Regions from separate parts of the Bacillus sp. GbtcB14 genome, predicted to be linked through region 4. Evidence: riboswitches for the same ligand, from Rfam matches in the RefSeq annotation. Region 4 holds a riboswitch; each other region holds the start of a gene.
What was found. A riboswitch is a leader RNA that binds a small molecule or an ion and turns the genes downstream of it on or off. The one in region 4 is predicted to bind lysine.
Positions count from the first base shown of each region.

Region 1: another riboswitch for lysine. It lies ahead of lysA (diaminopimelate decarboxylase); the one in region 4 lies ahead of KVT31_RS09585 (amino acid permease).
Region 2: another riboswitch for lysine. It lies ahead of KVT31_RS18045 (amino acid permease); the one in region 4 lies ahead of KVT31_RS09585 (amino acid permease).
Region 3: another riboswitch for lysine. It lies ahead of KVT31_RS07420 (aspartate kinase); the one in region 4 lies ahead of KVT31_RS09585 (amino acid permease).

Region 1 is NZ_JAGXJT010000003.1:662,567-670,559, forward strand. Features, by position in the region: gene pssA (CDP-diacylglycerol--serine O-phosphatidyltransferase) at 1-235, opposite strand, end outside; gene KVT31_RS12400 (LTA synthase family protein) at 418-2,304, opposite strand; gene KVT31_RS12405 (DUF3888 domain-containing protein) at 2,558-2,953, shown strand; lysine riboswitch at 3,043-3,224, shown strand; gene lysA (diaminopimelate decarboxylase) at 3,405-4,721, shown strand; SAM riboswitch class I at 4,838-4,946, shown strand; gene KVT31_RS12415 (YezD family protein) at 5,019-5,162, shown strand; gene KVT31_RS12420 (phosphoadenylyl-sulfate reductase) at 5,249-5,953, shown strand; gene sat (sulfate adenylyltransferase) at 5,992-7,128, shown strand; gene cysC (adenylyl-sulfate kinase) at 7,141-7,734, shown strand; gene KVT31_RS12435 (nitrite/sulfite reductase) at 7,747-7,993, shown strand, end outside.
Region 2 is NZ_JAGXJT010000005.1:474,597-482,589, forward strand. Features, by position in the region: gene KVT31_RS18035 (DNA alkylation repair protein) at 1-666, opposite strand, end outside; gene KVT31_RS18040 (iron-sulfur cluster biosynthesis family protein) at 699-1,004, opposite strand; gene KVT31_RS18045 (amino acid permease) at 1,119-2,585, opposite strand; lysine riboswitch at 2,698-2,890, opposite strand; gene KVT31_RS18050 (GNAT family N-acetyltransferase) at 3,245-3,694, shown strand; gene KVT31_RS18055 (sulfite exporter TauE/SafE family protein) at 3,734-4,744, opposite strand; gene KVT31_RS18060 (VOC family protein) at 4,842-5,639, shown strand; gene KVT31_RS18065 (aminoglycoside phosphotransferase family protein) at 5,654-6,580, shown strand; gene KVT31_RS18070 (metallophosphoesterase family protein) at 6,594-7,337, shown strand; gene KVT31_RS18075 (nucleoside/nucleotide kinase family protein) at 7,461-7,993, shown strand, end outside.
Region 3 is NZ_JAGXJT010000002.1:484,180-492,172, reverse strand. Features, by position in the region: gene KVT31_RS07430 (helix-turn-helix domain-containing protein) at 1-352, shown strand, start outside; gene KVT31_RS07425 (VOC family protein) at 588-1,040, opposite strand; gene KVT31_RS07420 (aspartate kinase) at 1,410-2,639, opposite strand; lysine riboswitch at 2,839-3,025, opposite strand; gene KVT31_RS07415 (DoxX-like family protein) at 3,218-4,126, shown strand; gene KVT31_RS07410 (DUF4166 domain-containing protein) at 4,130-4,741, shown strand; gene KVT31_RS07405 (YndJ family protein) at 4,747-6,372, shown strand; gene KVT31_RS07400 (8-oxo-dGTP diphosphatase) at 6,401-6,886, opposite strand; gene KVT31_RS07395 (MFS transporter) at 7,103-7,993, shown strand, end outside.
Region 4 is NZ_JAGXJT010000003.1:106,043-114,035, reverse strand. Features, by position in the region: gene KVT31_RS09600 (ABC transporter ATP-binding protein) at 1-364, opposite strand, end outside; gene KVT31_RS09595 (ABC transporter ATP-binding protein) at 361-2,121, opposite strand; gene gapN (NADP-dependent glyceraldehyde-3-phosphate dehydrogenase) at 2,706-4,145, shown strand; lysine riboswitch at 4,324-4,505, shown strand; gene KVT31_RS09585 (amino acid permease) at 4,652-6,076, shown strand; gene KVT31_RS09580 (ABC transporter permease) at 6,137-7,336, shown strand; gene KVT31_RS09575 (hypothetical protein) at 7,652-7,855, shown strand; gene KVT31_RS09570 (MDR family MFS transporter) at 7,908-7,993, opposite strand, start outside.

The sequences.
Region 1 (7,993 bases), 560 kb from region 4:
CAGCAGGTGCTGCACCAAATGTTACGACATCCGCCAGCGAATCAAGCTCTTTTCCCATTTGAGAATCAACACGTAGTAAACGAGCAACACGTCCATCAAGACTATCTAACATCATCCCGATAAGTACTAAAATAGCAGCTGATTTATAATATCCTAAAGATGCATAGCCGATTGACAAGAATCCGCTATATAAATTTCCGAGCGTAAATAAGTTTGGAATAGCTGCTCTATACAAAATCTGATCCCTTGCTTTCTGTAATAAATTCTTAATTAGTGTATGAAATTTTACTTATTTTATCATACCATAAATTTCTTCCTCATACGAAAAAAATTCCCAATTTGTGAAAGATTTCATGGAAGAATGATTTGAAAAATAAGTAAAAAAAAGAAGCAACTTTTATAAAGTTGCTTCCTGCACTATTCAAATTTCGTTGTCATTGTTCCGGTTTTATACCGATTGTTAGGATCGAAACGTAATAAATCTCCATAAATGAGTTTGTCGGAGAGTTTCAATTCAGTTTTTGCTTTTTCAATATTCGGTTGACATAATGAAATGTCCGCTTCTTCACCTGTATTTCGTTTATAGCACATGTTTTTTGTATAAACATAATCTTCCGAAACGAAGCTACCATCACGCATTACCATAAGTGGGTCTTTTTCTTTAATAAATAAGTCAGTCCCAAATTCAACGGATTGATTTGTTTTAATGCCAAGTAAATGAAGTAGCGTTGGTTTAATATCAATTTGACCAGATACTTTAGAAATGACTTTTCCTTCTTGACCAGGTACATGAATAATGAGAGGGACGCGTTGTAATTGCATAGAATCAAACGGTGTAATAGCGTCTTTCCCAAGGAACTGAGCCATAGCTGCGTTATGGTTTTCAGAAATACCGTAATGATCTCCATAAATGACAATAACGGAATTATCATACAGTCCTTCGTCTTTTAATTGTTTAATAAATAATTTAAGAGCTTCATCCGTGTAACGAACGGTTGGGAAGTAGCGGTTTACAACACCACTTTCCGAATTAAACTCATCAACATATTGATCTTCTGGATTTAGAAGAAATGGAAAATGGTTTGTTAAAGTAATAAATTTTGTATAGAACGGTTGTGGTAAAGATTTTAGCTTTGGAATCGATTGTTCAAAGAACTCTTTATCTTTTAATCCCCAGCCGACAGACATTTGTTCTGTGCCTACGTAATCATTTAAATTAAAGTAACGATCATATCCGAGTGCAGGATACATTACATCCCGATTCCAAAACGTTTTATCGTTTGAATGGAAGACAGCAGAAGAATATCCGTATTTCTTTAATTGCTCTGGTGTAGCTGTATATTCATTTGTTGCGTGAGTAAAGAATACAGAACCGCGGTCTAACGGATAAAGTGAATTTTCAACGATAAATTCAGCATCAGAAGTTTTACCTTGTCCTGTTTGATGATAGAAGTTATCGAAATAAAAACTATCTTTAATAAATTCATTTAAAAATGGAGTAATTTCTTTTCCATTTATTTTTTTATTTATAACAAAACTTTGTGTAGATTCCATTGAAATCAAAATTACATTTTTCCCTTTTGCAGCTCCAAATAAGTTTTTATCAACTTGCTTATCTTTTGAGTCTGTATAGTTTTTAATTTCAGAGAATCCGTCGCCGCTTGCAAATACACGTTCAGCTGAAGATTTAGATTGAAGTGTAATATCGAATAGATGGTATGTGTATAAACCTAAATTTTTCACGACAGTTTGACGATCAAATGAGCGTGAGAACATTTGTGGTTTATAAATAACTGAAACAACAATTTGTAGTGCTAATAAAGCTGTTACACCGCTAAAGAAAGTTCGCTTCTCAGAGCGAGAAAGCGGGGTCTTGTCACAAAATGCCGGAAATTTACGCGAAAGAAACATTAAAATAATTGCATCTGCAAATAAAAGTAATGTTTTATACGTAAAGAGCTCTTTTATACTCGTTCCTAAATCAGCCATATTATTTGTTTGGAATAAAACTGGGAATGTAACGAAATCGTTATAAAACCCATAAAACATTGCATTTCCAAATAAAATAAAGGACAGTATAAAACTGGTTCCAATAATAATTCGGTTTCGGTACTTAGATGCAAGTAAAGCGAAACCAAAAAATAAAAGTAACGAAGCTAGTGGGTTAATAAAAAGCATAAATTCTTCAAAGAAGTTATCAATTCTAATATCAAATGCTAGCTTGTACACAATATATGTTTTTATCCATAATAAAACGACTGCAACGAGTGCAAATCGCAGTTTTGGAAACAGATTTTGTAGCATAATATACTCCTCTCCTAAAAGCATGACGGTTCTTGTGAGCCGGTTTGATTAGCGCCTCATTTTCTATATACGAACAGTCCTTTGTTATTATGTTTATTATACTATGAGTATCATTATACGAAAATAAAAGAGAGTTGTGGGCTTTTTTATAATAATTGAGTAGAAAAAGGGCAGTGGGAGACAATAAAACGGAGTTTCTATGTATGATAATTATCGTGCGCAGAAAGAATCGAGTAATAAAACGGAGGTTATAATGCGAAAATTATTATATTTTATAGTATGCAGTAGTGTTATACTTTTTGCCTCACCGAGTATGTCAGTAGCGCAATATGATGCACCCCTTATGGAAGATGCACTTTATTCTGTTTTATTTCCAAAAATAAATAAGGCAATTGAAAAACAATATGGGAGCTTGAAGCCTTATGAATGTCCTAAAATTATTAGTTTAAAAAAAGTGTATAGTGGTACATATTTATTTCAAGCGAGTATTGAAGTAACGAAGTATGAACGTGTTGCTGGGAAAATTGCTCCACCATTTGAGAAGGTAACGATTACATTTAATAACGAAGAGGGCGAATGGGAAGTGACAAAGGTTTCAGTAAAGCGCTTACCAAATGATACGAAATTAAACTGTAAAAAAACAATATAAAAAATTGTTTGACAAATAAAATGGTCCTTTGGTATTGTTAATAGCAACAATTAGATGTTTGAAAATTAAATAGACTTACCTCATCTACTCTCAAAGGTAGAGGCCGCAATAGGAAAGAGTAAGCTATGGGAGATTTAATGGAATCTGTGATCATAGGTTGAAAGGGACTATTGCCGAAATATAAGAATAACCATCTTATTCATATATTGGGACTGCATTGAATAAATGTAGTACTGTCATAATATTTATTTTATGGAGAGCTATTTGGAGATGTTGATGCGGTTTCTTATTTTGAGGAGATAACAACTCGTTTATTTTTTCAATATATATTTTTCCTAATAAGAAACGCGTGTGAACATTGTTCCGCGCGTTTTTTGTCTATCTAAAAGCGTGCTGCAATGAATAGAAGATTGGGGTTATGAGTTTTAGAGGAAATAAGGGAGGAATTCAAATGTATTTACACGGCACAAGCCGAATCAATGGGCAAGGACACTTAGAAATTGGTGGGTGCGATACGACGCAGCTAGCAAAACAATACGGAACACCACTTTATGTATACGATGAAGAGTCTATTCGAGGAAAGTGCCGCGCGTTTCATCGTGCTTTTAAAGAAAGTGGTTTCTCTTATCAAGTAGCATATGCAAGCAAGGCGTTCTTGTGCATGGAGATGTGCCGAGTAGCTCGTGAAGAGAATATGTCTTTAGACGTTGTTTCTGGAGGGGAATTATATACTGCGCTCCAAGCTGGTTTTCCGGCATCGCGTATTCATTTTCACGGAAATAATAAAACAGAAGAAGAAATGATTATGGCTCTTCAGGCAAATATCGGTTGTTTTGTAGTAGATAATTTCTTAGAATTAGAAATCTTACATGATTTAGCAATGCAACATGGGAAATTTGTGAACATATTAATCCGTGTAACGCCTGGAGTAGAGGCACATACACACGAATATATAACAACAGGTCAAGAAGATTCGAAATTTGGATTTGGTGTTTCAAATGGTCAAGCGATGCAAGCGATTGAGTTAGCTTTGCAAAAATCAAATTATAATGTGCTAGGAATTCACTCGCACATCGGATCACAAATATTCGAAACGGCTGGTTTTGTTCGAGCAATTGAAGTTCTTCGCCAATTTTTAGAAGAAGTGAGAGAGCAAATGAATTATGTAGTAAAAGTGTTAAATGTGGGCGGAGGATTCGGAATACGCTACACAGAGTCAGATACGCCATTAACTCTTGAGACATATGTGCGAGCTGTAACAAATGCAGTGAGAGAACAATTTACAGTATGTGAATATCCGCTGCCAGAAATATGGGTTGAACCAGGTCGTAGCATTGTAGGTGATACTGGAACGACAATTTATACAGTCGGATCTGTGAAAGACATTCCTGGTATTCGGAAATATGTATCAGTGGATGGCGGAATGACAGATAATTTAAGACCTGCCTTATATAGCGCGCGTTATGAAGCGATGCTAGCGAATCGAGGGAATGATACGAATGAGGAACTCGTTTCGATTGCTGGGAAATGCTGTGAGAGTGGAGACATGCTGATTTGGGATATTAATCTACCGAAAGTTGCTTCTGCCGATTTACTAGCAGTTTCTTGTACGGGGGCATATGGGTACTCGATGGCCAATAATTATAATCGGATTCGTAGACCAGCTGTCGTCTTCGTGAAAGGTGGTACATCACAAATTGTTGTAGAACGCGAAACATATGAAAATATTATTGGGAACGATCGCATACGTATTAAAGAACTTGTTTAAATAGAGAAAAGGAGTTGTTCGGATGGGCAATTCCTTTTTTGTAAAATAAAATAATTAAAATATATCGGAAAACTAGGATTGAAAAAAATCAGAATTGTGATAAAATACAAATACAAAGCTTATCAAGAGAAGCGGAGGGAACTGGCCCGACGAAGCTCGGCAACCTGCTTATAGAAAGCAAGGTGCTAAATCCAGCAAAATGGAATCCATTTTGAAAGATAAGGTAAAATATATTACCGAACAGTCTTTTCGAAATGGGAAAGATTTTTTTTATGAATAAAAAGGGGGGCTGTTCGCGTGAGTGTACGAGAACATTTTGAGGAAGTATCTGAGAAAATTCAAGCGATGCTTGCTGATATGAAATATGGTTCAATTACAATTGTTGTGCAAGACGGAAAAGTCATTCAATTAGAGAAAAGTGAAAAAGTACGTTTAAAGTAAAAAGCGCTGACTAGAAAAACTAGAGGCGGTTTTAACCTATTTTATTAGGTTAAAACCGTCTTTTTGCTTTTACAGGGGGAAAAAACATGTTGACGTATGAAACGTGGGAAGAAAATAGTGTTTCATTTTCAGAAGAAGATGAAACAAAAGGCGCGCTATCGGTATTAAGTTGGGCTTATAAAGAATATAAAAATGAAATTGTATACGCATGTAGCTTTGGAGTAGAAGGGATGGTATTACTGCATCTTATAAACCAAGTAAATCCATCTGCTAAAGTTGTATTTTTAGATACAAATGTTCATTTTCAAGAAACGTATGAATTAATTCAAAAAGTGCGGGGACGATTTCCTTCATTAAATATTATAGAAAAACAGCCGGAACTTACACTTGATGAACAAGCGAAGTTGCATGGTGAAAAATTATGGGAAAGTAATCCGAATCTTTGTTGTAAAATCAGGAAAATTTTACCGTTAGAAAAATCATTAGCAGCGGAAAAAGCGTGGATATCGGGCTTAAGGAGGGAACAATCAGAAACGCGTAAGCATACAAAGTTTATAAATCAAGATCATCGCTTTCAATCTATTAAAGTTTGTCCGCTCATTCATTGGACGTGGAAAGAAGTATGGCGATATGTATACAAACATAGCTTGCCATATAACCCGCTGCATGATATTGGATATCCAAGTATTGGGTGTGAGAAGTGTACGTTACCTGTAGGAGAGGGTGGCGATTCGAGAGATGGTAGATGGGCTGGGAAAGTGAAAACAGAATGTGGTCTTCATTACCAATAAGAAGAATTTGAAAATAAAGCTAAGAGAGGGTATAGAAAATGAGTACAAGAAACGAATTAATAAATCGAATAGACGAGACATACGACGTATCACAAATTGAAAAAGAAATTCAACTGGATAACATTGCGTTAAGTGATTTAGAGCTATTAGCAACAGGGGCGTATAGCCCGCTTACTGGTTTTTTAGGAAAGAAAGATTATGATTCGGTCGTAGAAACGCTTCGTTTAGATAATGGGAGCGTTTGGAGTATACCAATTACATTACCAGTAACAGAAGAAGTAGCAGAGAGTCTGAAAGCTGGAGAGGAAGTAAAACTTGTTAACGGTGGAAATGTATATGGTGTCATTCAAATAGAAGATATTTTTGTGCCTGATAAGGAAAAAGAAGCGTTACTAGTGTATAAAACGACGGATGAGGCTCATCCTGGAGTGAAAAAATTATACGAAAGACCGAACGTTTACGTCGGAGGAGCTATTGTTCTTACAAAACGCTTTGAAAATAATCCGTTTCCTTCTTATGATTTAGATCCAATTGAAACGAGAAAAGAATTTAAAAAACGTGGTTGGAAAACAGTGGTTGGATTTCAAACGAGAAATCCGGTACATCGTGCCCATGAATACATTCAAAAATCTGCTCTTGAAATTGTAGATGGCCTCTTTTTAAATCCGCTTGTTGGGGAAACGAAGTCAGACGATATTCCTGCTGATGTAAGGATGGAAAGCTATGAAGTATTACTTCAAAACTATTATCCGAAAGATCGTGTCTTTTTAAGTGTATTTCCTGCAGCAATGCGTTACGCGGGACCAAGGGAAGCGATATTCCATGCATTAGTCAGAAAGAATTTTGGATGCACCCATTTTATCGTAGGGCGCGATCATGCAGGAGTAGGAGATTATTACGGGACTTATGAAGCGCAAGAAATTTTTACAAACTTTACAGTGGAAGAGTTAGGGATTACACCGTTATTTTTTGAACATAGTTTTTACTGCACGAAATGCGAAGCGATGGCTTCGACGAAAACATGCCCGCACGGAAAAGAGGATCATGTCATTTTATCAGGTACAAAAGTAAGAGAGCTATTAAGAAACGGTGAGGTTCCACCGAGTACATTTAGTCGTAAAGAAGTAGTGGAAGTGCTAATTAAAGGTTTGAAAAAAGAAGTAGTAACAGAATAGGGAGAGAATGAGATGGATACGAATATTACTTGGCATACAGCATCTGTTTCAAAAGATGAGAGAAGAGTAAAAAGTGGGCATCATAGTTTTGTAGTTTGGTTTACTGGTCTATCAGCTTCAGGTAAATCTACGGTGGCGAACGCGGTTGCTCGTAAACTATTTGAAAAAAATATTGGAAACTATGTACTAGATGGGGATAATATACGCCACGGTTTAAATAAAGACTTAGGTTTTTCTGAAAGTGATCGTATGGAAAATATAAGACGGATTGGCGAAGTGGCGAAGCTATTTGTAGATCAAGGTACGGTTGTTCTTACAGCGTTTATTTCACCATTTCGAGTAGACCGAAAACAAGTTAGGGATTTATTAGCTGTAGATGAGTTTATAGAAGTGTTTGTAAAGTGTCCAATTGAAGAGTGTGAGAAGCGTGATCCGAAAGGGCTTTATAAAAAAGCAAGACAAGGTGATATTAAAGAATTTACTGGTGTTGATTCACCGTATGAGGAACCAGAACAAGCGGAATTAATTGTAGAAACGCACAAGTATTCTATTGAAGAATGTGCAGAACAAATCGTGAAGTACCTACAAGAGCGTAGTTTTATATAGGGGGATTTAAAAATGAGTTATGAAAAAGCATGGGCTAACAATGAAAAGTTAAATCAAACTGAGAAAAATAAATTAAAAAAAGATGGATTGGAAATTTTTAATGATATTCCTTACTATGCGGAGAATGGGTTTGAATCTATTCCGAAAGAAGAGTGGGACGCATTCAAATGGGCAGGGTTGTATTTACAAAGACCGAAAGAAGCTGGTTATTTTATGATGCGTGTAAATATTCCTTCAGGGATTATTACGAATGCACAGG
Region 2 (7,993 bases), on a different contig from region 4:
TAACCATTGCAAAACGAGTTCTTTATCTTCTTTCGTAATATCGTTAATATGATTGGCTACTGATTTTTGGACATATTTAGACGGATCATTCATTAATGGTTCAAGAAGCTGTAAATTGTTCTTAAAGTCACCTTTCAAAGCGCCCATTTTTTTAGCCCAAGGAAGTCTTGGTCTTGTACCCTCGGAAACTAATCTTCTAATGTGGCTGTTTTCGTCATGAATCCACTGTTGTAATATGTCTAGTGTGTCTTCATGGTATGTTTCAAGAAAAGGCCGAATGGCATATTCAGCAGTATTTCTTTTTGTTATTTCATACATGGCGTTGAAAGAGGATTCAAAATCGTTAAGCCCATATTTTTCAACGTATTTTGCGATAGGCATGTACATATATCCGTTTGTAAATGTGCCTACTTCTGTTGTATTTTCTGGTCCCAATGTTTTCAGTAATATATGTATAGCTGCATTAAAATCTTTTTGTAAAGCATTGTGTAATTCATCTGCCATTACTTCAATACGTTGCTTTAACTCTAAATTTTCAACTTTACATGTTACAGAATCTACAAAGATGCTTTTAGAGAAAGTAGGATTGTGTTTACAAATAGAATCAGCCATTTTTTCGGCTAATTCTTCATTAAATAAAAATTTTAACGGAACATATTTACCCATTTTTTCACCCCAATTGTCAGTTGAAAAAAATTTTATTTTTTAATCGACAACCCATAAACTAAAGTCTCACTTGGAGTCGTAATGCTAAAACCAGTCGTCTTATAATCAAGTTTCACCGTATCACCAGTGTAGTCTTTCGTAAATGAATCCATTTGTACGATAAAATCAGCATCTTCATATACAACGTCATCTGCATTATATGTATCCCAAATTAAATCCACATCAACGAAAATACTACAAGAGTTTGTCATTGTCCCTCTAATGCGAATGATCTTTTTGTCTTCGCGCTCTAATCTATGTATAGCTGCTTTTGTTTCATCAGTAATGCGAATGTTCATGATATCCCAACCTTTATGTATATTTCCTTTATTATTGCAAAAACAGGAGCAATAGGAAAGGGAGAAGCATCGAAATAAAAAAACGAGCAAACAAATTTGTTTGCTCGTTTCACTTTATTTCAATTCACATTTATCAAGAGGAATTACTTTCGTTTTCTTCGTAAATTTATATCCTAACCATAGTACTAAGAAGAGTGGTAAACCGATATAAGAAACGAGTACGCCGTTCCAATCGATTGCTTCGCCCATAAATGCGCCGTAGTTTTGACCTAAAATGACGATGACACAAAGTGCAAATGCGAAGATTGGACCGAATGGGAACCATTTTGCTCTATATGGTAAGTCTTTTAAATCTTTACCTTGTGCGATATATGCTTTACGGAAACGATAATGACTAATTGCAATTCCGACCCATGCGATAAAGCCAGACATTCCAGATGCGTTTAATAACCAAATGTATACAACACCGTCACCGAATAAAGAAGCAATGAAAGCGATACTACCGACAATCGATGTTACGATTAATGCGTTAACAGGTACACCGCGGCTATCTAATTTACCAAGAAACTTTGGTGCTTTTCCTTGGCGTGCTAAATCCCAAAGCATACGAGTTGAAGCATACATACCAGAGTTACCAGCAGATAGTACTGCCGTTAAAATAACAGCATTCATAACAGAAGCAGCAAAGGCAACGCCCGCTTTTTCAAAAATAAGTGTAAATGGACTTACTGTTACATCGCTTGCGGCAAGGCTTTCAGTTGTATAAGGAATTAATAAACCGATAACGAGAATCGCAAGGATATAGAATAAAAGAATACGCCAAAATATAGAACGAATTGCTTTTGGAATGTTACGCTCTGGATCAGCAGTTTCACCAGCGGCTACTCCTAATAATTCAGTTCCTTGGAAGGAGAAACCAGCAGCCATAAATACACCGATAATTGCCATAATGCCGCCATTAAATGGTGCATCTGCAACAGTGAAGTTTTTAAATCCAACAGATTCGCCGCCCATAATTCCAAATATCATCATGAAGCCGACAATTAAAAAGATAATAATAGTAACTACTTTAATAAGTGCGAACCAATATTCAGATTCACCAAACCCTTTAACAGATAAATAGTTTAAAAGGAAAATAATAGCTAAACATAATCCACTCCAAATAAGAGAAGGGGTATCTGGGAACCAAAATTTCATAATTAATGTTACAGCCGCTAGTTCAGCAGCAATCGTAATTGCCCAGTTATACCAATAGTTCCATCCAAGTGCAAAGCCAAGTGATGGATCAACAAATTTTGTTGCGTAGGTGCTAAAAGATCCAGTAACAGGCATGTAAGCAGCGAGTTCAGCTAAGCTCGTCATTAAAAAGTAAACCATAATTCCAATTGCGGCGTATGCAACTAATGCACCACCAGGTCCAGCTGAATGGATGACACCACCACTGGCAAGAAATAGTCCGGTACCAATTGTACCACCGAGAGAAATCATCGTAAGGTGTCTTGATTTTAAACTACGTTTTAGTTCACCTTTTCCTTTTGTAGTTTCTGTTTCAGAGGTAGTTTGATTCGTTGCGCTATTCATGTTCAACACTCCTTTTCTTGTAAGATAGGAAGGAGCGGGGGAGAAAAATACAAAAAACCGCCAAAGGAATTTGGCGGAACGTTTCACAAATAACCACCCCATCATACCCTTCCGTTAAGATAGCACCCCACGTTTACACGGTAATTTTGTAAACGTGACAGTTCTGTTCCTTTCGGAGACAGCCCCAGCTCATATTTCCAGAGAAGAAATAGAAACTTCGGCAACTTTTCCTTTTAAACGGAGTCGGTGACATTCTCTGTGTCTCGGCCGTTCTACTCTTAAAAGTTGCAACCTCTACCTCATCGGATTGATGAGGATTTGATATATTACTAAGATTTTTAATATATGGCAATTGTAATGACTTTCTGAATATATTGCAAGATATTTTGTTAGGAAAAGTCAAAAAATATCGGTTATTGTATAGGAAACGCTTGCATAACTCCACCCGAACCTACTATTATGTAGCAATAAGCAAAGAAAAAATTGTTATACAAATGTTTCGCAAAAAATATTGAAAAATCCTTTAAAATTAAAAGAAAATTCAGAAAATATAATTCGACATAACTATCAAAAGAGGATTATTCTTTAAATTCGTTTCAAAGAATAAGTATAAATCTGATAAAATTAAAGTGTTGTTTAATTGAAAAGGGGAAATCAATATGAAATTAGAAACAGAAAGACTCCATATAGTACCGTGTACAGAAGAAAGCGTGCACGTTGCTAGCGAGCAAGGATATAATAGTGGTCCACATATTGTAGGGCATGTAGAAACTGTAAAACAAGATGAGGCTTTATTACCTTGGGGAGCGTGGTATGTCATTCGAAAAGAAGATGGCATCGTTCTAGGTGATATAGGATTTAAAGGGAAACCAAATGAGGAACATACAGTAGAAATTGGGTACGGATTTATTGAGAAATATTGGAATAAAGGGTATGCGACAGAAGCTGTAAGAGAATTATTAAATTGGGCTTTTCAAACAGGAGAGGTAGAAACGATTATTGCAGAGACACTCCCTGAAAATAATAGTTCAATTCGTGTATTAGAGAAATTACATATGAAGAGAATTGGCACTACAGAAACGATAATTAATTGGAAAATAGAAAAATAAAAAATACCGCTCGAAGTATATTGGGCGGTATTTTTATCGTTATGGTAGCATTTGTTTTTGATCATTCGGATATCCGGCTGTCGATGCGTTAGAACGCTTGGAATGATTACGTACCGCAATGAAAATAGAAATAATAACGACAAGACCAACTGCCACGTAAGAAAGCGAAATAATAGTTGGATCCACTTTAAATGTAGTAAGCAGTGTACGAATATTTGTAAAGATAATAAGGCCACCAACTAATACGCCAAGTAAATGAGAAGGAACGATGCGTACTAGCCATGCAGCGATTGGTGCCGCAACGATACCACCAAGCATTAACGAAAATACCCAAACCCAGCTTACTTGTTCCCAGCCAAGTGAGATGAAGAAGCCAATTGTTGCAGCAAGTGAAACAGGAAATTCACTCGTATCTACAGATCCAATAACTTTTCTAGCTTCATTTCCTCTTGCAAGAAGTACAGGTGTTGTAATCGGTCCCCAGCCACCGCCACCAGTTGAATCAACGAATCCAGCGAATAAGCCAAGCGGAACAAGCTGTTTAGCAGACATACGTTTTTTTGAAGTGACAATTTGTTTTTGAATGAGGAATCGTAATAAAATATAAACCCCTAAAGTAAATAAAAATACGGAAATGTACGGTTTAATTACATCGCCAGGTAAATTACTTAAAAAACATGCCCCAATAAATGCGCCAACTGCTCCTGGTAATGTAAGCCTGGAAACGGTATATTTATCCACGTTTCCAAATTTGATGTGTGATGCGCCAGAAGCGGCAGTTGTAACGACTTCAGCTAAATGAACCGATGCGGAAGCTACAGCCGGTGCAATACCAAACATTAATAATAATGAAGTAGACGTTACCCCATACGCCATTCCAAGTGCTCCATCGATCAATTGAGCGAAAAATCCAATAATAGCAAAGACAATTAATTTCTGCATAAATAATCCCCCTGTAATAATAAATGAAAAAGACACTTTTCCCGTATGAGAAAAGTGCCTTTGGTTTTTCCAATCAGCAATAATTAAATTTGTTTCATTATAATACATATTAATCGTATAAATCAACTAGGTTTTAAAGATTTTGAATTGAATGAAAGAAAAATAAAATATACAATAAAAGGATGGAGAGAAAGGGGAGAAAGACATGTTACGATTTGATCATCTCGTTCACGCAGTTCATGGTACACCGAAGGAAGCGGCAAAACAAATGCAGGAACTTGGATTTCATACTGTATTAGGCGGAGAGCATACTACTTGGGGTACTTGGAATAGTTTAAGCTATTTTGACTTATCATATATAGAATTTCTGGCAGTTCAACATGAAGAAAAAGCGAAAGAAGCAGAAAATCCATTAGTACAAGAAACAGTGGTGAAACTACAAAATGGAGAAGGAATGCTACAAATCGCAATCCGAACAGATGCAATTGAGGAGCTAGCAGTTAACTTTAATAAGTACGGCTTACATACGATAGGGCCATTTGAAGGGAAACGCATGAGAAAAGATGGCCGACTTTTAGAATGGAAAATGTTATTTGTTAAGCAAGAAGAGAACGGACCGAAATTACCTTTCTTTATACAGTGGAATGAAACGGATGAAGAAAGAAGAAACGATTTACGTAACATAGGAACAATCACGGAACATAAAAACAAAGTAAAACAACTTGATACAATTCATTACGCAGTGAAAGACGTTCGAGAAACAGTGCGGAAATGGGAAGAAGTAATGGGGCTAACTGTAAGTTCAGTCGTAAAAAATGAAGAATGGAATGCGGAGTGTCAAAGTGTATCATTTGGTGACATTCATGTACAGTTTTGTGAACCAATTGGAGAAGGATTAGTGCTAGAACGTTTGAAGAATCATGGTGAATATCCATTTGCAGTCGAGTTTAAAGGGAAAAATAAACGAGAGTATGAAGTGTTAGGTAGTTTGTACATATATTAATAGAGGTGAACGTTGTGAAGGAAATGCTTAAAGAGGTAGAGAAAAAATTAGAATGGCCTCGTATTGTAAAGTGTACAGCTATTTCAAAAGGTTTTTCACATGAAGAGAAATATAAAATTGAATTAGAAAACGGAGTAACATATTTTGTGAAAGTATGTGATGCTGTTCATTTTGAACGTAAACAAGAAGAATATACGTATATGAAACAATTAGAGTTATTACATATTCCAACGCCCAAGTTAATTTATTTCATAAAACTTGAGGAATTAAATAAATGTGTTCAAGTATTTGAATGGGCTCAAGGTGTAAATGGTGAAGAAGGCTTAGGGAAGCTATCGGTGGAAGAACAGTATCATGCAGGAAGGAAAGCAGGAGAAATATTAAAAGGGATTCATTCGATAGAAAAAGAAAGCGCAAGTAGTAAATGGGAAACATCTAGATGGAATAAATACGAAAGATACATAGAGGCATTAGCAGATTACGAAGTGAATTTTCTAGATTTGAAGCCAGTATTAACCTTTGTAGAAAATCATAAAGACTTATTAAAAAATCGTCCAATCACATTTTTACACGATGACTTCCATCCAGCAAATAGTATGATTCATAATAAGGAATTTATCGTTATTGATTTTGGTGGATATGATTTTGGCGATCCAATACACGATTTTTATAACGTAGCGATTTTTACTACAAGGATAAGCAAACCATTTGCGGTTGGACAAGTTCACGGTTATTGCGAGGGAGAACCATCGCTTCATTTTTGGAAATTGTACACATTATATGCAGCAATGACATTCCCAGCTGATATCGTATGGACAAACCGAAGCACACCGCATTTAGTAGATGATATGAAGGAAAGATTGAACGGAATTTTAGAAGATCATAATCAATTTTCATCCTATATTCCAAAATGGTACCATTCAAGTGAATCTAATAAATAACGGAGGAAATTATATGGAAAAAATAGCAGTAATTTCAGATATACATGGTAATATTCCGGCTCTAGAATCTGTACTACAAGATATTAAATTGAGAGGAATCAAGCGCATCATTTGTCTTGGAGATTTAGTCGGAAAAGGACCTCATTCTAGTGAAGTGATTGAAATCGTTCGTAAAGAATGTGAAGTAGTCGTAATGGGAAACTGGGATGATTTTATTACAAAACCGACTGAATTTGAAGCGTTAAAATGGCATCAAAAACAATTAACGGAAGAACAAAATAACTATTTAAGAAGCTTACCATTTTCAATCGAATTTTTTATGAGCGGCAAACTGATTCGTATGTTCCACGCTTCACCGAGAAGTTTATATGAAAGAATTCAACCACATGCCTCAAGAGAAGAGCGTATTAGTATGTTCGAAAATAGTGAGCTCACAGAGAATATAGAAGGGGAAAGAAAACCCGATGTCGTTTGTTACGGTGACGTTCACCAAGCGTTCGTTCAAAATTTCAGAGGGAAAACGTTATGTAATGCTGGTAGTGTAGGCAATCCACTTGAAATTACACAAGCTTCCTATTTAATATTTGAAGGAACATATAATGAAAAAGAAGCAGCGAGCTTTTCCATTCAACTCGTACGTGTACCGTATGATATTGAATTAGCTATCAGACTAGCAGAAGAACTTGATATGCCAGGAATTGAAGAATACAAACAAGAATTACGGACTGCTTTGTATCGAGGGTTTAAGGGGAAATAAGGAAAATATAAATCAATAAAAATATCTCTATCGTAACTTTCAATATATCGACTTACCGACAAATAATGACACAAATTGTTACCTGTAATTATGTTATGTAAACTAATTGTAGGAGGAAATATCATGAACCGAATACAACGCATGAAAGAAATTGTAGATCATATTTTAAAATTAAACTTAAATTTAACCCATCCAACAAGAGTTGGAGTAAGTGGTATTACAGCTTCAGGAAAAACAACATTTGCAAACGAAATAGCTGAAGAAATAAAAAAACGAGGATTACCAGTAACACGCGCCAGCATTGATGATTTTCATAATCCGAGAGCGGTTCGCTATGCAAAAGGAAAAGAATCTGCAAGAGGGTATTACGAAGATGCACACGATTATAAAGCTTTTAAAGAAAGATTATTAAAGCCTTTAGAGCTTAACGGGAATTTACAGTATGAAACGATTTCTCATAACTTAATAACGGATATGCCTGTACATAATAAGCCACAAGTGGCCAAGCAAAATATGATATTAATAGTAGATGGAACGTTTCTATTGAAAAAAGATGTTGAGCATTTATTTGATTACAAAATCTTTGTAGATACAGATTTTGAGATGGCGAGAAAACGTGGTGCAAAGCGAGAGACTGAGACTTTTGGAAGTTATGA
Region 3 (7,993 bases), on a different contig from region 4:
TGTGACAAGGCAAGCTGTGTATAAGTGGGAACATGATAAAAGCTGTCCGGATATTGATAATTTAATTTTGCTTAGCGAAATGTATAATGTCATGCTAGATGAATTAATAAAAGGAAACCAAAGCTTTAAAGAGAAAATACATATTGATGAAGAAGATGAAGATTTTGAGAAAGAGAATGAATTTGGTTTTTATATTGGCTGCGGTTTATTAATTATGAGTGCTTTCATTGACTATGAAAGAATACAGGTGGTTGTCTTAGGCGTTGCACTATTCATGATGGTCTTTTACTCTGACGTGAAGAAAGTTATTTTGAATGAATATAGATCGTTTTTTCATGGGAAAGAGCGATAAGATATAAAATGAGAAGAGTCAGTTATATTTCCTAGGAAAGGATAAAATGAATAATTAAATTATTTTATAATGATTTTTGGATGTTGGTAATATGTTAAAGAACGATTTGGATAGAGTCTTGAAATCTATGTGTAAAATGATAATACATTTTTAAAAGCTCAAACAAGCATAACCACGTTCTAAAGTTAGGACGTGGTTAAAAATATAGTGGTTTAATATATAATACATCACTTCATTATTTGTTACCGAGTTCTTCCGCTAAACCGACTAAAATGCCTTCGGTTCCACGAATGTAGCAAAGTCGATACGAGTCCTCGTACTGAACTACTTCGCCAACGAGCTCTGCACCATGCTTAGTAAGTCTATTTACCATTTCGTCAATGTCTTCAACGGTAAACATGACGCGCAAATAACCGAGGGCGTTTACAGGAGCTGCTCGGTGATCTGCTATAGTAGCTGGGGCGAGAAATCGCGAAAGTTCAATTCGACTATGGCCATCTGGGGTAACCATCATAGCAATCTCTACGCACTGAGAACCGAGTCCGGTTACGCGACCAGCCCATTCACCTTCGACAGTTGCTCTCCCTTCGAGTTTCAAACCAATCTCTTCGAAGAAAGAGATTGCGTTATCAAGGGATTCTACAACGATGCTGACATTGTCCATTCTTAGTAATTTGTTTTTTGTCATTGTCTTTATCTCCTTATATATAAAAGTGTGTTATCTAAGCATCTCCATAATTATACTATTAAAAAGTTACAAATTCCTTCTAAACAAAAACACCTTGTCACAGTGTAGGAGAATGTGACAAGGTGTTTTTTTAGTATATCATATAGCATCTTGTTAACGAACAACACTTCGAAAATCTTCTACTATTGAGATACGTATGAACTTTATTTCGTGAATACTATCATGTCCAAGTAGTTTTAAGAACTTGATAGTGTAGTTGTTATTCTATAGAACGACTTCGACTTTCCCACAAAATATTCCCGCTCTTTTTCTATTTATATAGGAAGGAAATAGATTCATCTCATTTGTTTTAAGTTTTACCGGTGAAAATTAACTCATCTGCACTAAAGGCTCAATTTTCGCCATAAATGATTGATGCAGCGCCTCAACACCTGTTACTAAATGAAGGCGGTCAATAACGACAGACACTTTAATTTCTGATGTACTTACCATTTTAATATGAATATTTTCTTCTTTTAAAGTAGTGAACATATTCGCGGCAACTCCAGGGTTAGATACCATACCAGATCCTACGATTGATACTTTTGCTAAATGATTTTCATGTTCTACAGATTCATAGTGAAGTGCTTCGTGGTTTTGTTCCAACACTTCTAAAGTTTCTTTTAAATCACTCGAGTGGATGGAGAAGGAGAGATGAACAGTTCCTTCATTTGTAATACTTTGAATGATGATATCTACATTAATATGTGCAGCTGCTAATGTAGAGAAAACAGTGGAAAGCGATCCTTGTTCTAATCCTTTTATTGTGACACGTGTAATATTATCTTCAAATGCAATACCTTTAACGATTGATTGTTGTTCCATGTTACATTCTCCTTTTACAATTGTTCCGTTTTCTTGTTCCATACTTGAGCGAACTTCTAAAATAACATTATGATTTTTAGCGAATTCAACAGCACGAGGGTGTAATACACCAGCACCGAGGTTTGCAAGTTCTAACATTTCGTCATAAGAAATTTCATCTAATTTATAAGCATCTTTTACAACTCGTGGATCCGTCGTATATACGCCTGTTACATCTGTATAAATATCACATTTTTTTGCTTTCAATGCAGCGGCTAATGCAACAGCAGTTGTATCAGAACCACCGCGGCCAAGCGTTGTAATTTCATGGTTTTCACTAACTCCTTGGAAGCCAGCTACGATAACAATCGTACCTTCAGTAAGATAAGATTGAATTCGATCTGTATGAATGTCAGTAATCCGTGCACTACTATGTACAGATTCTGTCGTAATACCAGCTTGCCATCCTGTTAATGAAATCGCGTTATAACCTTTTGTTTGTAGTGCCATTGTTAACAATGAAATGGTTACTTGTTCTCCTGTTGATAGAAGCATATCCATTTCGCGTTTACTCGGATTTTCTGTAATAGCGTTAGCAAGTGCTACAAGTTCATCTGTGCTCTTTCCCATTGCTGAAACGACAGAGACGATACTATGCCCTCGTTCATATTCTTCAATAATTAAATTTGCTACATGTTGAATGCGCGCGACATTTCCGACAGAAGTGCCACCGAATTTTTGTACAATCGTTTCCATTACGAATTCCTTCTTTCATCCATTTTTAAGAATAGATTAGGACATATATAAATCCCAATATTCCTGTAGTTACCAGAGAAAAGCAAAAAACACCATCTCAAATAAGTGAGGATGGTGCTGTTACAGGAAAAGGGAAACAGAAAACGGAGCTAATAAAAAAACCGCCAAAAAAGGAATACCATGAAAATGATATCTCTTTTTTGTAGATAGCTCTTCACACGTACACTTCTGTACATATGACAGTTCTGTTTCTATTCGAAAACAGCCCCAATCGATAAATGCAGAGAAAATTATCGATTTCGGCAATACTTCCTTTCATCTAATTTCATAGACATCTCTGTGTCTCCATTAGAATAATCATAAGTATTGCAACCTCTATCTCACGTTTTAGGCGAGAGTGTTTGATTTATGAAGTTGTTGGTAACATTTGTTTTATAATAATTTAAATTTTTCGTGGAATCAAGTGTTTTATATATATTTTAAAAATTCTATCTTTTATTCGGATTAGTTTGTGAAAAATGTAGCAAAATCAATTCATTGCATGTACATTAAAAATATAGAGTATAGGAGGTGGAAGGATGGGGAAGATACAGCCTATTTATGTAGCAACAAAAATGAACACAACAATGGAGAAATTATGGGAGCATACACAAGAACCACATATACATACAGAGTGGGATGTTCGTTTTACAGAAATCACGTATTTAGAGAAAAAAGCAGGAGAACCACAGAAGTTTTTATATAAGACAAAAATTGGATTTGGACTTGAAATAGCCGGAGAAGGGGAATCGCTAGGTGAGATAAGAAAAGAAACTGGAGAACGGATTTCTTCTTTGAAATTTTGGACAGACAATCAATTATCACTTATACAAATTGGACGTGGGTATTGGAAATATACACCGAATAATGAATATATTCATTTTGAAACACAATATGATTATGATACAAGATTTGGTCGTATAGGGAATGTAATAGATTCATATGTTTTTCGCCCGTTATTAGGTTCTGCGACTGCTTGGAGTTTTGATGCTTTAAAATTATGGTTAGAAAAGGGGCTTCATCCTAGGTTGCTAATTAGAAGAACAATGACATATTGGCTCGTTTGTTTTTTATTTGCTTTTGTATGGCTATATCAAGGGATTGTACCGAAAATAATCTTTACCCATCCAGAAGAAGTGAAAATGCTTTCGGTCATAATTGATTCAACTGAAAATAGTATTTTTATTCTTAAAATAATTGGGTTGTTAGAAGTTATTTTTGGTGTCATATGGTTACTTCCATTTCCAAAACGTAATTTATTTATACTACATATTTTCATGTTAATAGCCTTAACGATAGCAGCAGGATTTACGAATGTTGCAAGTTTTACAGAGCCATTTAATCCAATTACGTTAAATCTGCTTCTAATTGGAGTATCGATTGTCGGTTATATGAATAGCTTCGATTTGCCAAGTGCAAAAAATTGCAAGAGGACGAGAAAGGGATAATGTATGTCTAATATGTATGAAAGACTATTAGGGGATTCTTATAAAAGGCTTCATCCAAAATTGCAGGAACGATATGCGATAACGAAGGAAAATAGCTTTATTGGGGAAGGGGAAATGGATGAAATTTACGGTGGCTCTTTTTTCGTTAAATTGATTTTGAAAATTGCATCGAAGTTCCGAATGTTTTTCTCTGAGCGAGGGAAAAAAGTTCCGTTTGTGATACATAATACTGCTGGACGAGATAAAGATGGAATAGAAATTGTAAGGTGGAATCGCACGTTTTATTTTCATGATAAGGAAAGATATTTTAATGCGGTTATGCAACTGGATGAAGAGAATAATGAAATTGTAGATTATTTTGGTGAACCACATATCCTCGTTTCTACTTTAAATTTTCATATTGATGAGTTAGGAGCAATGCATATTGCTTCAAAGAAACAATGGTTTTATATGTTTGGGAGAAAAATTCCTTTGCCGAAACTTTTATACGGAGAGGCAAAAATTGTTGAAAGTTATGATGACGAATTACAATGTTTTCGAATTCACGTACAAGTACGAAATCCGTTAATTAGTTCATTATTTTCATATAAAGGAACATTTGTAGAGAGGGAATAAACGATATGAGAAATATAATATTTGGTCTTGCTTGTTATATTGTTTTTCTAATATGTGAGTGGCCGTATGTAAACCCTGTTGAAGCAATTATATTATTATCTATTTTGTTATTTATACCGATGTCATTTTGTATTATTGATACAAGAACACGAAATGGATCGTATGTATTATTTTATAAAGCCGTATCGTTTTTATATCCGGTCGCAGCAATTAGTGCAATGTTATCATTTGTAACAAATCAATATTTCTTTGCGATAATTTGGTTTGTATATACGGGGATCGTTGCGTTATTCGGTATAAATAGATTACTAGAAAGAGGATGGAAGCCATTAGAAGAAACGGCTATAGATAGTGCGTTTATTTATTTGTTTTTAGGTGGTTTTTGGTTTTTTGCTTCAGTAGCAAGGCTTTCAATTATGAACTTTAGTTCTGATATTGTTTTACTCACAGCTGCCCACTTTCATTATTCGGCGTTTCTATTGCCCTTATCAGCTGGTTTAGTAGGAAGGAAAAGAGAAAAGAGAAGTAAAGTATATGATGTAATTATGTTTATCATAGTTATTTCACCTATGACAGTTGCGATAGGAATTACATACTCAAGGATATTTGAATTTTTTGCAGTGTTCATATATTTATGTGCTATTTATGGATATGGTATTTACGTTTGGAAAGCGAAATTTAATTCTATCACTGCAAAGGTTCTCTTAATTATTTCGTCTAGTACGCTCATGGTAACAATTATGTTCTCACTTATATACTCATACGGAAATTTCAAACAAGTAATGACGATTACAATTGCACAAATGGTTTGGATTCACGGTGTGGTAAATGGAATTGGAGTAGCGTTGCCAGCATTTGTCGGTTGGATGATTGAAAAGAGTGTTCCAAATTATAAATACTATGGGAAACCAATGAGCAGGTTAAGAGGAAAAGTGAAGATTGGTGGAGCATTTTTACATAGTAGAAATTTAGTAGATGGCAAGGAATACAGTGGTCTAGTTGATAAAATGAATGATTTTCATAGTGAAGCATTTGACGTGACAAAGATTCCTATGAGTATTATTCGCTTTTATGAAAATACAACAGCGTATGAGTTACAATCGAATATTCAATGGGCTCGTTGGTTCCGTCCATTTGCATTTTGTTATGAGAAAATGAGTAAACGTGTAGGACAAATACATTTAGGAATGGGCGGCAAGTGGGAAACGATGCATGGCTCTATCGTTGGTGTAATAGATGAGAAAGATGGAAGAGAGAACGTAAGGGCTTGGTTAAGAAAAAATGAAGCAGGAGAGTCTATTTTTTTAGCTCTTTACTCAAAGCATACATATATGAACGAGACATATATGAATATTGCATTACCTTTACCATATTCGAATATGACGGGAGTTTTGAAATTACGTAATAAGTGTAATGATTTAATCATTACTAGTAAGCTGAGAAGAAATAGTAAGGGAGATGAGGGGATTTATTTACATACTCGTTTCTTTACAATACGTTTACCATTAGCAGAGACTTTTATTATTAAAGAGGGCGCAAATCAAATGTTAGAAGCTAACCATAAAATGTGGATATTCGGAATCGAATTTTTAGAAATTGATTATGAGATTAAGAAAATAGAGGAGAAGTAAGAAAAGCTTGGAGAGATTCCAAGCTTTTTTACGTATGAGTAATTGTCATAGCAACTTGTTTATCTAAGTCTCGGTCCCAAACACGTTGAATTTCAAACGTACCTTTTTCAAAAAATAATGGGAATCTCTCTTTAAACCAATCTTGCATAGGTAGATTTAATGCTGTATCGATTGGTATCCATAATAATTCGCCCTCTGGAGGGTCTATAAGAAGTTCGCCTTCAAATGAATCTGTCCAATAGTTAAATACCATATATCGAACATTTTCTTTCGGATTTACGTATTCATCTAATCCCTTAAAAGTCAAATTTGAAACAAATAATCCAGTTTCTTCTTTTACTTCTCGTTCAGCAGCTTGAACGATACTTTCTGGAAAATCTACTTTACCGCCAGGAGCGATGTAACCAGGGAAGCCTAGATGATCGGGGCGCTGTATTAGCAATACTTCGTTATTCCGCTGAACCATACACATTGTATAAATGCGGTGTTCGATACTTTTCCAATTCGTACTCATCCGAATCTCTCCTCTTATAAAATGAGTCTCTTATAGTTTAACTATAGTGATTAGTTCCAAAAAACGCAATAATAATACAAAATTATACAATTTATTATTGCTAATTGATATTTTTACCAAAAATTTAATAGTTTCATATATAATTAAAAGAAGTGAAGAGTGAATTTTCTGTATTTAAATCCAGAGATTAAGGTCATTTGAAAAGAGGAGAGAGATATGCAAGGAGAAATACGAACAGAGAAAAATGTAAGTTATGTCGGTAAATTGTTATTGCCAGTTAAAGCGTCACCACATTTTAAATTTTTATGGATTGGTCAATTACTTTCGGCATTAGGTAGTTCGATAACGATGGTGATTTTGCCAGTCGTTGTATATTCGTTGACTGGTTCAACAGTTGTAATGGGAATGACTATGGCAATGTACATGCTTCCTAATATTCTTGCGTTACCGTTTGCTGGATTAGTCGTAGATCGAATCGATCGGGTGAAAGTAATGTTATTTACAGATATAATTCGTTGCGTATTAATGCTATTGCTTGCAACACTTATATTTATGGATGTATTAACAATTCCACTTCTATATATACTCGTAGCATTGTATGGGCTTATGGAAGGGATATTTCAGCCGGCGTATGCGGCTGTAAGAGCGAAAGTATTTGTACCGGAAATTCGAAATGCAGCTAATGCATTAACACAAATGAGTAATCAAGGTATACGACTAATTGGACCGGCTCTTGGAGGATTGATCGTTTCAGTTGCATCTGCGGGAATAGGATTTGGACTAGATGCAGTAACATATTTGCTATCATTTTTTTGTTTATTATTTTTAAGAGAAATAAAGTTTAAAAAAGTAAAACCCATCGAAAAGAGGAAGATTGATTACAAACAAGAGTTTATGGAGGGTGTTTTCGTTTTAAAAAGTCATCCGTGGCTATGGATTACAATTTTAGTCTTTTCTTTCATCAATATTTGTTATGCAGGAATTATCGTCGTATTAATTCCATGGTTATTTAATGTTCATCATCATTTTGAAGCATACGTGTATGGATTAGGAATGGCAGCTTCTGGTGTTGGAGCTGTAATTGCCGCGCTAATATTTGGCGGGAGA
Region 4 (7,993 bases):
TACCATTTTGAACGGTAATCATATCACCTTTTACAGTACGTGAGCCTTCAGCATTCACTTTATTCGGCACAAAGTAATATTGAAAACCGACTTGCATCACGCGTACTTCTTTTCCTTTTTTCTCACCTTGTTCAAAGCGATCACTTCGCTTATAAAAGGTACCATTATACGAAACAGCCTCTTCACTCTTTTCTGTTTCATACCAAGGTTTCTCTATTCCAACGATATGATCGTCAATCATCGTTTTCGCGACGAAAGGACCAGCAAGCTCTGCGATGACGAAAATAAATAACATTAGCATCGCTGCAAAAATCGTCCCTTTTACTTTCATCGCATATTGGAACAATCGTTTTGATACGCTCATATTTTCACCCCACTATCCGCACTTTCACTTTCCCCTTGTTGTCTTTCAAACTGCTCAGCATACCAGCCTCCGCTTTTAATAAGCTGATCATGCGTACCCTCTTCCATTACTTCACCTTCATCCATAACGAGAATCCAATCCGCATGTTGTACGGCAGATAAACGGTGCGTCGTAATAATCGTCGTCTTTCCGCTTCTTTCTGTTCTTATATTGTCAATGATCGCTGCTTCCGTACGAGCATCAACAGCTGATAAAGAATCATCCAAAATTAAAATTTCTGGGTTTTGAATAACAGCTCGTGCAATTGAAATCCTTTGTTTTTGCCCTCCTGATAAAGAAACACCTTTCTCTCCAACGAGCGTTTCTAACCCTTCTGGTAAAAACTCTAAATCCTTTGTAAACGCCGCGATTTCAATCGCTTTCTCGAGTTCTTCTTCCGTCGCTTCTCGGTTTCCAAATAAAATATTTTCCCTCGCTGTTTTTGAGAACAAAATATGTTCCTGCGGTACATACCCAATCCACCCGAGTACATTTTCATTCGTTATGTTATCTAACGTCACATCAGAGACTGCAATATCCCCATCTCCAAGCGGATATTGACGAAGAAGCTGACGTACGAGCGTCGTTTTTCCGCTTCCTGTTTTTCCAACAACCCCAAGCGTTTCCCCTTGTTTTAATGTAAATGAAACCTTTTTTAAATTTGTTTCAGTTGATGAAGGATATGAAAAGGTAACGTCATCAAACTGAATATAATCCGGCTCTTGTACAAGCTTTGGATTTTTCGGATCCTTTACATCCGGTTCATACGCTAACGTTTCATTCACACGGTCGAGTGACGCATTTCCTCTTTGCATAACATTAATTAATTCGCCAATTGCAAACATCGGCCAAATCATCATCCCTAAATACACGTTAAATGAAACAAGTTCACCAAGTGTCACCTTTGATTGAAATACAAGATACGCGCCATACACTAAACCAATTAAATAACTAAGACCAACAAGCATTTTCACAGTTGGCTGGAATAATGCATCGATTCTAGCTACTTTCATATTTTTTTCGTAGACGTCATCTCCTAAATGATGAAATCTTTCCTGATCTGCGTTCTCTTGTACGTATGCACGAATAACGCGCACGCCAGCGATCGATTCTAATACTTTATCGTTCATATCACCGAACGCATCTTGCGCAACTGTAAATCTTTCATGCAATTTCTTTCCATATATATTCATCGCATACGCCATAATCGGAAGCGGTATAAGTGCCGCAAATGTAAGCTCCCAACTAATTGTAAATCCCATCATAAAGACAATCGTAAGCATATATAAACTCGAATCCACGAGCGTTAATATACCGAAACCAGCTGTCATAGCGATTGCTTTTAAATCATTTGTCGCTCTCGCCATTAAATCACCAGTACGATTTTTATGATAAAACGTCGGTGTCATTTTAAGTAAATGCCCCATAAATTTAGAGCGCATCGTCTTCTCCAGTACGAATGCACCACCAAACAATTGATGTTGCCAAACGAAAGTAAGACCATATCCTATTACCGTAACCCCTACTAAAATAAGAATAAATTGCATAATCGCTTCATTCGTTAACGTTCCTGTTTTTATGTTATCAATCGTAACCCCTAGCACTTTCGGGGGAATGACTTCAACTATATTTACAATTAAAAGAGCTCCAATGGCGATACTATATCTCTTCCAATGCTCTTTAAAAAACCATTTTAACTTTAGTAATACTGATAACAATGTAACCTCTCCCTTCTCGTTCTCGCTTATTTCTCATTCTTTATCCGCTATCCAGACCCATCACATTTACATTTCGTAACCCATACAATCTCATCACATTTTTCCACCTTCCAAAATTTTATATAGTAACATGGAAAACAAAAAAAAGCATACCGCCGCTTGACGATATGCACAGAAATGCATAAAAGCGTACGTTACGATATACGCAACGTACGCTTTTTATAAGACAAAGATGCCCTATATATCCGTACGGGTTGCGTAATGATATGAATGTTTTCTGCCATTTAACAGAGCTAAGCCCATTACATTTACGATTACAATCATTACGCACACCCCCTTCATTTATTTTCCATTTATAATCTTACAACTATATTGAGTATTCTGTCAATTATTTTTTTACACACCGAATAAAAATATACGCTACATCATTTTGAAATAAGAGAATGTTCTGTAAGAAAGGGCATACAAAATAAAAAAAGAATAAGAAATCGTTTTCACAAACATTTCATTTGAAAAATGTTATCAAACCCCCTACAATCACCTTATACTCACTCTTACAAGTTGCTATTTTAGGAGGACTAATCATGACAACTAGCAATACGTACAAATTTTATTTAAACGGAGAATGGAGAGAAAGCTCTTCAGGAGAAACAATCGAAATTCCATCTCCATACTTACACGAAGTAATTGGACAAGTACAAGCAATTACTCGCGGAGAAGTAGATGAAGCAATTGCATCTGCAAAAGAAGCTCAAAAATCATGGGCAGAAGCTTCTCTACAAGATCGCGCAAAATACTTATATAAATGGGCTGATGAGCTCGTAAATATGCAAGATGAAATTGCCGATATCATTATGAAAGAAGTCGGTAAAGGATATAAAGATGCGAAGAAAGAAGTTGTTCGTACAGCTGATTTCATTCGTTACACAATTGAAGAAGCTCTTCATATGCACGGAGAAAGCATGATGGGCGATAGCTTCCCTGGCGGAACGAAATCTAAACTTGCGATTATCCAACGCGCACCACTTGGTGTTGTATTAGCAATCGCACCATTTAACTACCCAGTAAACTTATCTGCTGCAAAACTTGCACCAGCATTAATTATGGGTAACGCTGTTATTTTCAAACCAGCAACTCAAGGTGCAATTAGCGGTATTAAAATGGTTGAAGCACTTCATAAAGCTGGCCTTCCAAAAGGTCTTGTAAACGTAGCGACAGGACGCGGTTCTGTAATTGGTGACTACTTAGTAGAACACGAAGGCATCAATATGGTATCGTTCACAGGTGGTACAAACACAGGTAAACATTTAGCGAAAAAAGCTGCAATGATTCCACTTGTATTAGAACTTGGTGGTAAAGATCCTGGTATTGTTCGTGAAGATGCTGACTTACAAGATGCTGCAAACCATATCGTAAGCGGTGCATTCTCTTACTCTGGTCAACGTTGTACAGCTATTAAACGCGTACTTGTACACGAAAACGTAGCAGACGAGCTTGTTAGCTTATTAAAAGCGCAAGTAGCTGAACTATCAGTTGGATCTCCAGAACAAGACAGCACAATCGTTCCATTAATCGACGATAAATCTGCTGACTTCGTTCAAGGCTTAGTTGATGATGCTGTTGAAAAAGGTGCTACAATTGTTATTGGTAACAAACGTGAGCGTAACTTAATTTATCCAACATTAATCGACCACGTAACAGAAGAAATGAAAGTTGCTTGGGAAGAGCCATTCGGCCCAATCCTTCCAATCATCCGTGTTTCTTCAGATGAGCAAGCAATTGAAATTGCTAACAAATCAGAGTTCGGCTTACAAGCAAGTGTCTTCACAAAAGACATTAACAAAGCATTTGCAATTGCTAACAAAATCGAAACTGGTTCTGTTCAAATTAACGGACGCACAGAGCGCGGCCCTGACCACTTCCCATTCATCGGTGTAAAAGGTTCAGGTATGGGCGCACAAGGTATTCGTAAGAGCCTTGAGTCTATGACACGTGAAAAAGTAACTGTATTAAACTTAGTTTAATCTTATATGTAGAAGCTGATCTAATTTGGGATCAGCTTCTTTTTATATCAAATAATTATCCATCCCTAATAACAAACTCTTCTCTATAATCTGATTATTAATATATCCATTGACGTATAAAAATTCATTTGTTACTCTTAAATACGTTAATTTAATATTTAAATCCTCATTCGTATCTCGGTGAGGTAGAGGTTGCAATCATTAAGAGTATCATTTCAGGAGATGTAGTGGCATTGATGAAGAAATGAGAAAGGAATGGTTGCCGAAGTAAGTCGTGTCCACCATGCACACTTGCTGGGTCTGCATTTAATAAGTGCAGAACTGTCACAAACGTTTCGTTTGTGGAGAGCTATCGAGAGGTATGTCGTGGGTTTCTTATAAGATAGAAAGCATGTAGCGGCAAATTACGTGCTTTTTTTGTTTTGTTTGGGACTTCTCTTCTCTACTAAGAAGACATACATATCTCCTCGCTTGACTTGGTTATACTAACTTTGGAGGTATTTTCTATGCAACAAAAAAAATGGGGCTTTTGGGTACTAACAGCTTTCGTTGTCGGTAATATGGTTGGCGCTGGAATTTTCATGGTGCCAAGTACGTTGGCACAAACAGCAAGCCCTCTCGGTGTCACTTTAGCTTGGTTAACAACAGGGTTTGGTGTTTTAATGCTAGCTCTTGTTTTCGGTAATTTAGCAATTCGTCGTCCTGATTTAACGACAGGACCACAAAGTCATGCATATGCTTTATTCTCATCACCAAAAAAGAAAAAAATGGCTGGTTTCAGTATGGTATGGGGATATTGGGTTGCAAACTGGGCAAGTAACGTTGCCATCATTACATCTTTCGCGGGATATTTATCACTCTTCTTCCCAATTATGAAAGATACACGACTACTATTTTCAATCGGTTCTTTTGACATAGAAGTCGGAAAACTAATTACATTTACGATTTGTTCCATCTTACTTTGGGGAACTCATATTATATTAACAAACGGTGTAAGCGGAGCTGGAAAGCTAAACTTCTTAGCAACAACAACGAAAGTAACTGGATTCCTTTTATTCATCGTCGTTACGTTATTTGCATTCGAAGCTTCTAAGTTTGGACAATGGTACACACCGATGATCGATAAATCAGGTGTATCACACGGCCTTCTTTCCCAAGTAAATTTAGCTGCTCTTACAACGCTTTGGGCATTTATCGGAATTGAATCGGCAGTACTTTTATCAAACCGTGCTACCTCTCCCAAAACAGTAAAGCGCGCAACAGTTGCGGGATTACTTATTACAGTTGCGATTTACTTAGGAATTACAATTTTAACAATGGGTGTACTTCACGTTGATAAATTACAAGCTTCTGAACGTCCATTAGCAGACGCATTAAACGCTGCAATGGGTCATGGCGGCGGGAAACTGATGGCATTACTTGCTCTTACTTCCCTATTCGGTTCTATCTTAGGCTGGATTTTATTAAGCTCAGAAGTACCATACCAAGCAGCAAAAGAAGGTTTCTTCCCTTCCTTCTTTACGAAAACAAATAAAAAAGGAAGCCCAATTTATTCATTACGACTAACAAACATTATGTCGCAAGTGTTCTTATTCTCAACACTATCAGGAACAATTGCGGAAGCTTATACATTCGTTATTACCGTATCAACACTGGCCTACCTCATTCCATATCTCGTTTCACCAATCTTTCAGTTAAAACTAGTTGCAACTGGTGAAACATATAAAAATGAAATGCGGGCAAGAATTACAGATGGTATAGTCGCAGTGATCGCACTTTGCTACGCACTATGGGTTATTAAAACCGGCGCATCCGATATAAAAACGTTCCTTCTCGGAATTGGTTTATTCGTAATCGGCTTTGCCTTCTATCCATTAATGAATCGTGATCAGAAAAAAAATAACGAAAAGAAAAACGAGCAAGTTGCATAACGCAATTTGCTCGTTTTTTCTTTTGTAAAACATATATAATAGAACAAAGAGGTGAAAAACATGTCAATTGAATCGCTATGGAGCAGTCGATTCCAACAACATATGCAAAATATCATTACATACTTTGCACGTATGATTAACGGGTTACTATATAGCTTTATCTTTATTTCATGCGTTGGCGCTTACTACTATGCTCAGTTTCTAAAAACATCTCCTTCTAAAGGAATATCTTTACTACTCATCACGATTGTACTGACATTCATTATAACGAGATGCCCAATCCGTACATTTATTCAAAAACCTGATGCTGTCTATTTGCTTGCATTAGAAGAGAAATTAACATCTTATTTTAAAAAATCTCTTCTATATAATTACATCATTCAGCTTTTCCCATTATTATTTACGTTCCTTATTCTCGTTCCACTTGCCCTGCAATCATTACAAGTAACAGTACCTTTCTTATGTACAATCTTTATCGTTTTAATGATTACGAAAGCTTGGAACATGTACATACATTGGATGTGGCGTGATAGTCATGAAAAAAATATATGGTTTATTATTCGTATTGCTTGTAACGCCTTAATCATTTTCATGCTGTTTTACTCGGCACATGTTCTCATATTAGGCGGATTGCTCTTACTACTTGCTTTCCTGCTTCTATATACGAAAAAACAGCCTACAAAACGAATACCGTGGGATTACATAATCGAACAAGAAGAAAAAATGAACGTTCGTTTTTATCAATTTGCTAGCATTTTCACCGATGTTCCGCAACTGAATAAACAAGTAAATAAAAGAAAATGGCTTACAAATTGGATTGAACCTTTATTACATAAAAAACGAGCAACTTTCTTCTATTTACATACACTCGCATTTTTACGCGGGAATGATTATTTCGGTATATATATTCGCTTAGGAGTGATTGGTGCCTTCGTCTTATATTTTATACCAAACATATACGTAAAAGGTGCTATTGCATATATCGTCCTATATATGATTTCTATGCAGCTCCGTTCCCTGTGGAAATATTTTTCGGGAAATATTATCGTAGCATTATATCCAATTGATACTGAACAACGAATGAACCAATTTCTTCGCTTAATCTTTATATTACTAAGCATGCAACTCATTGTATTTTCGATTGTTATACTCATTGCTACAGTACAACTTTTACATAGCCTTATCATTTTGATTATCGGGTTACTCTGGATCAAATTTATTATTGTACCAAAAACGAAGCAAAGAATTTCCGCATTTTAACGAAAAAAGAGGCTGTACATCACAGCCTCTTTTTTCGTCCCCAAATTTCTAATCACTTTTCATAGGCAATTCTCATATAGTGAAAATGACTATACAATTCCTATCCATAAGTTAACTAATGATTTTACACATATATAAAGTGAAACTTTAATCAGTGGGGGTTTTGTTCATCCCCCACTGATTATTAGCCTTCACCAATCGGACGTTTACGGACAGCCCGACTCCTACCTAACTGCTTTGCTCCAACTGAATTTTGAGGTGGGAGTTTTACTGTCCGTTAACGCGGGATAAATACAAAAGATGGGAGCCTTATTTATGAATAATAATCCGCCTTCAACGCCCCCAAATCCACCGGAAACGAATAATAATGAAGTGAGCTTACAAACGTTACGCGTCATTGGGCTTATTGTACTAATTAGTGGCTACATATTAGTAGCTCTTTCTGAAGTAGGAACGTTAAAAAACCTTTTGCTACAGCCTAGCACCACTCCAGACTTAGCTGAAGTTGATCCGTTCTAAAAATCATATAAAAAGCGAGTCCCAGTATAACTGGTTCGCTTTTTATATAGTTTTACCCAATCTGAGAAACCTCTCTCGTACCCTCATACTTCTCTTTCCCTATCGCTTTCATAAATAATAAAATACTGCTCATACCAA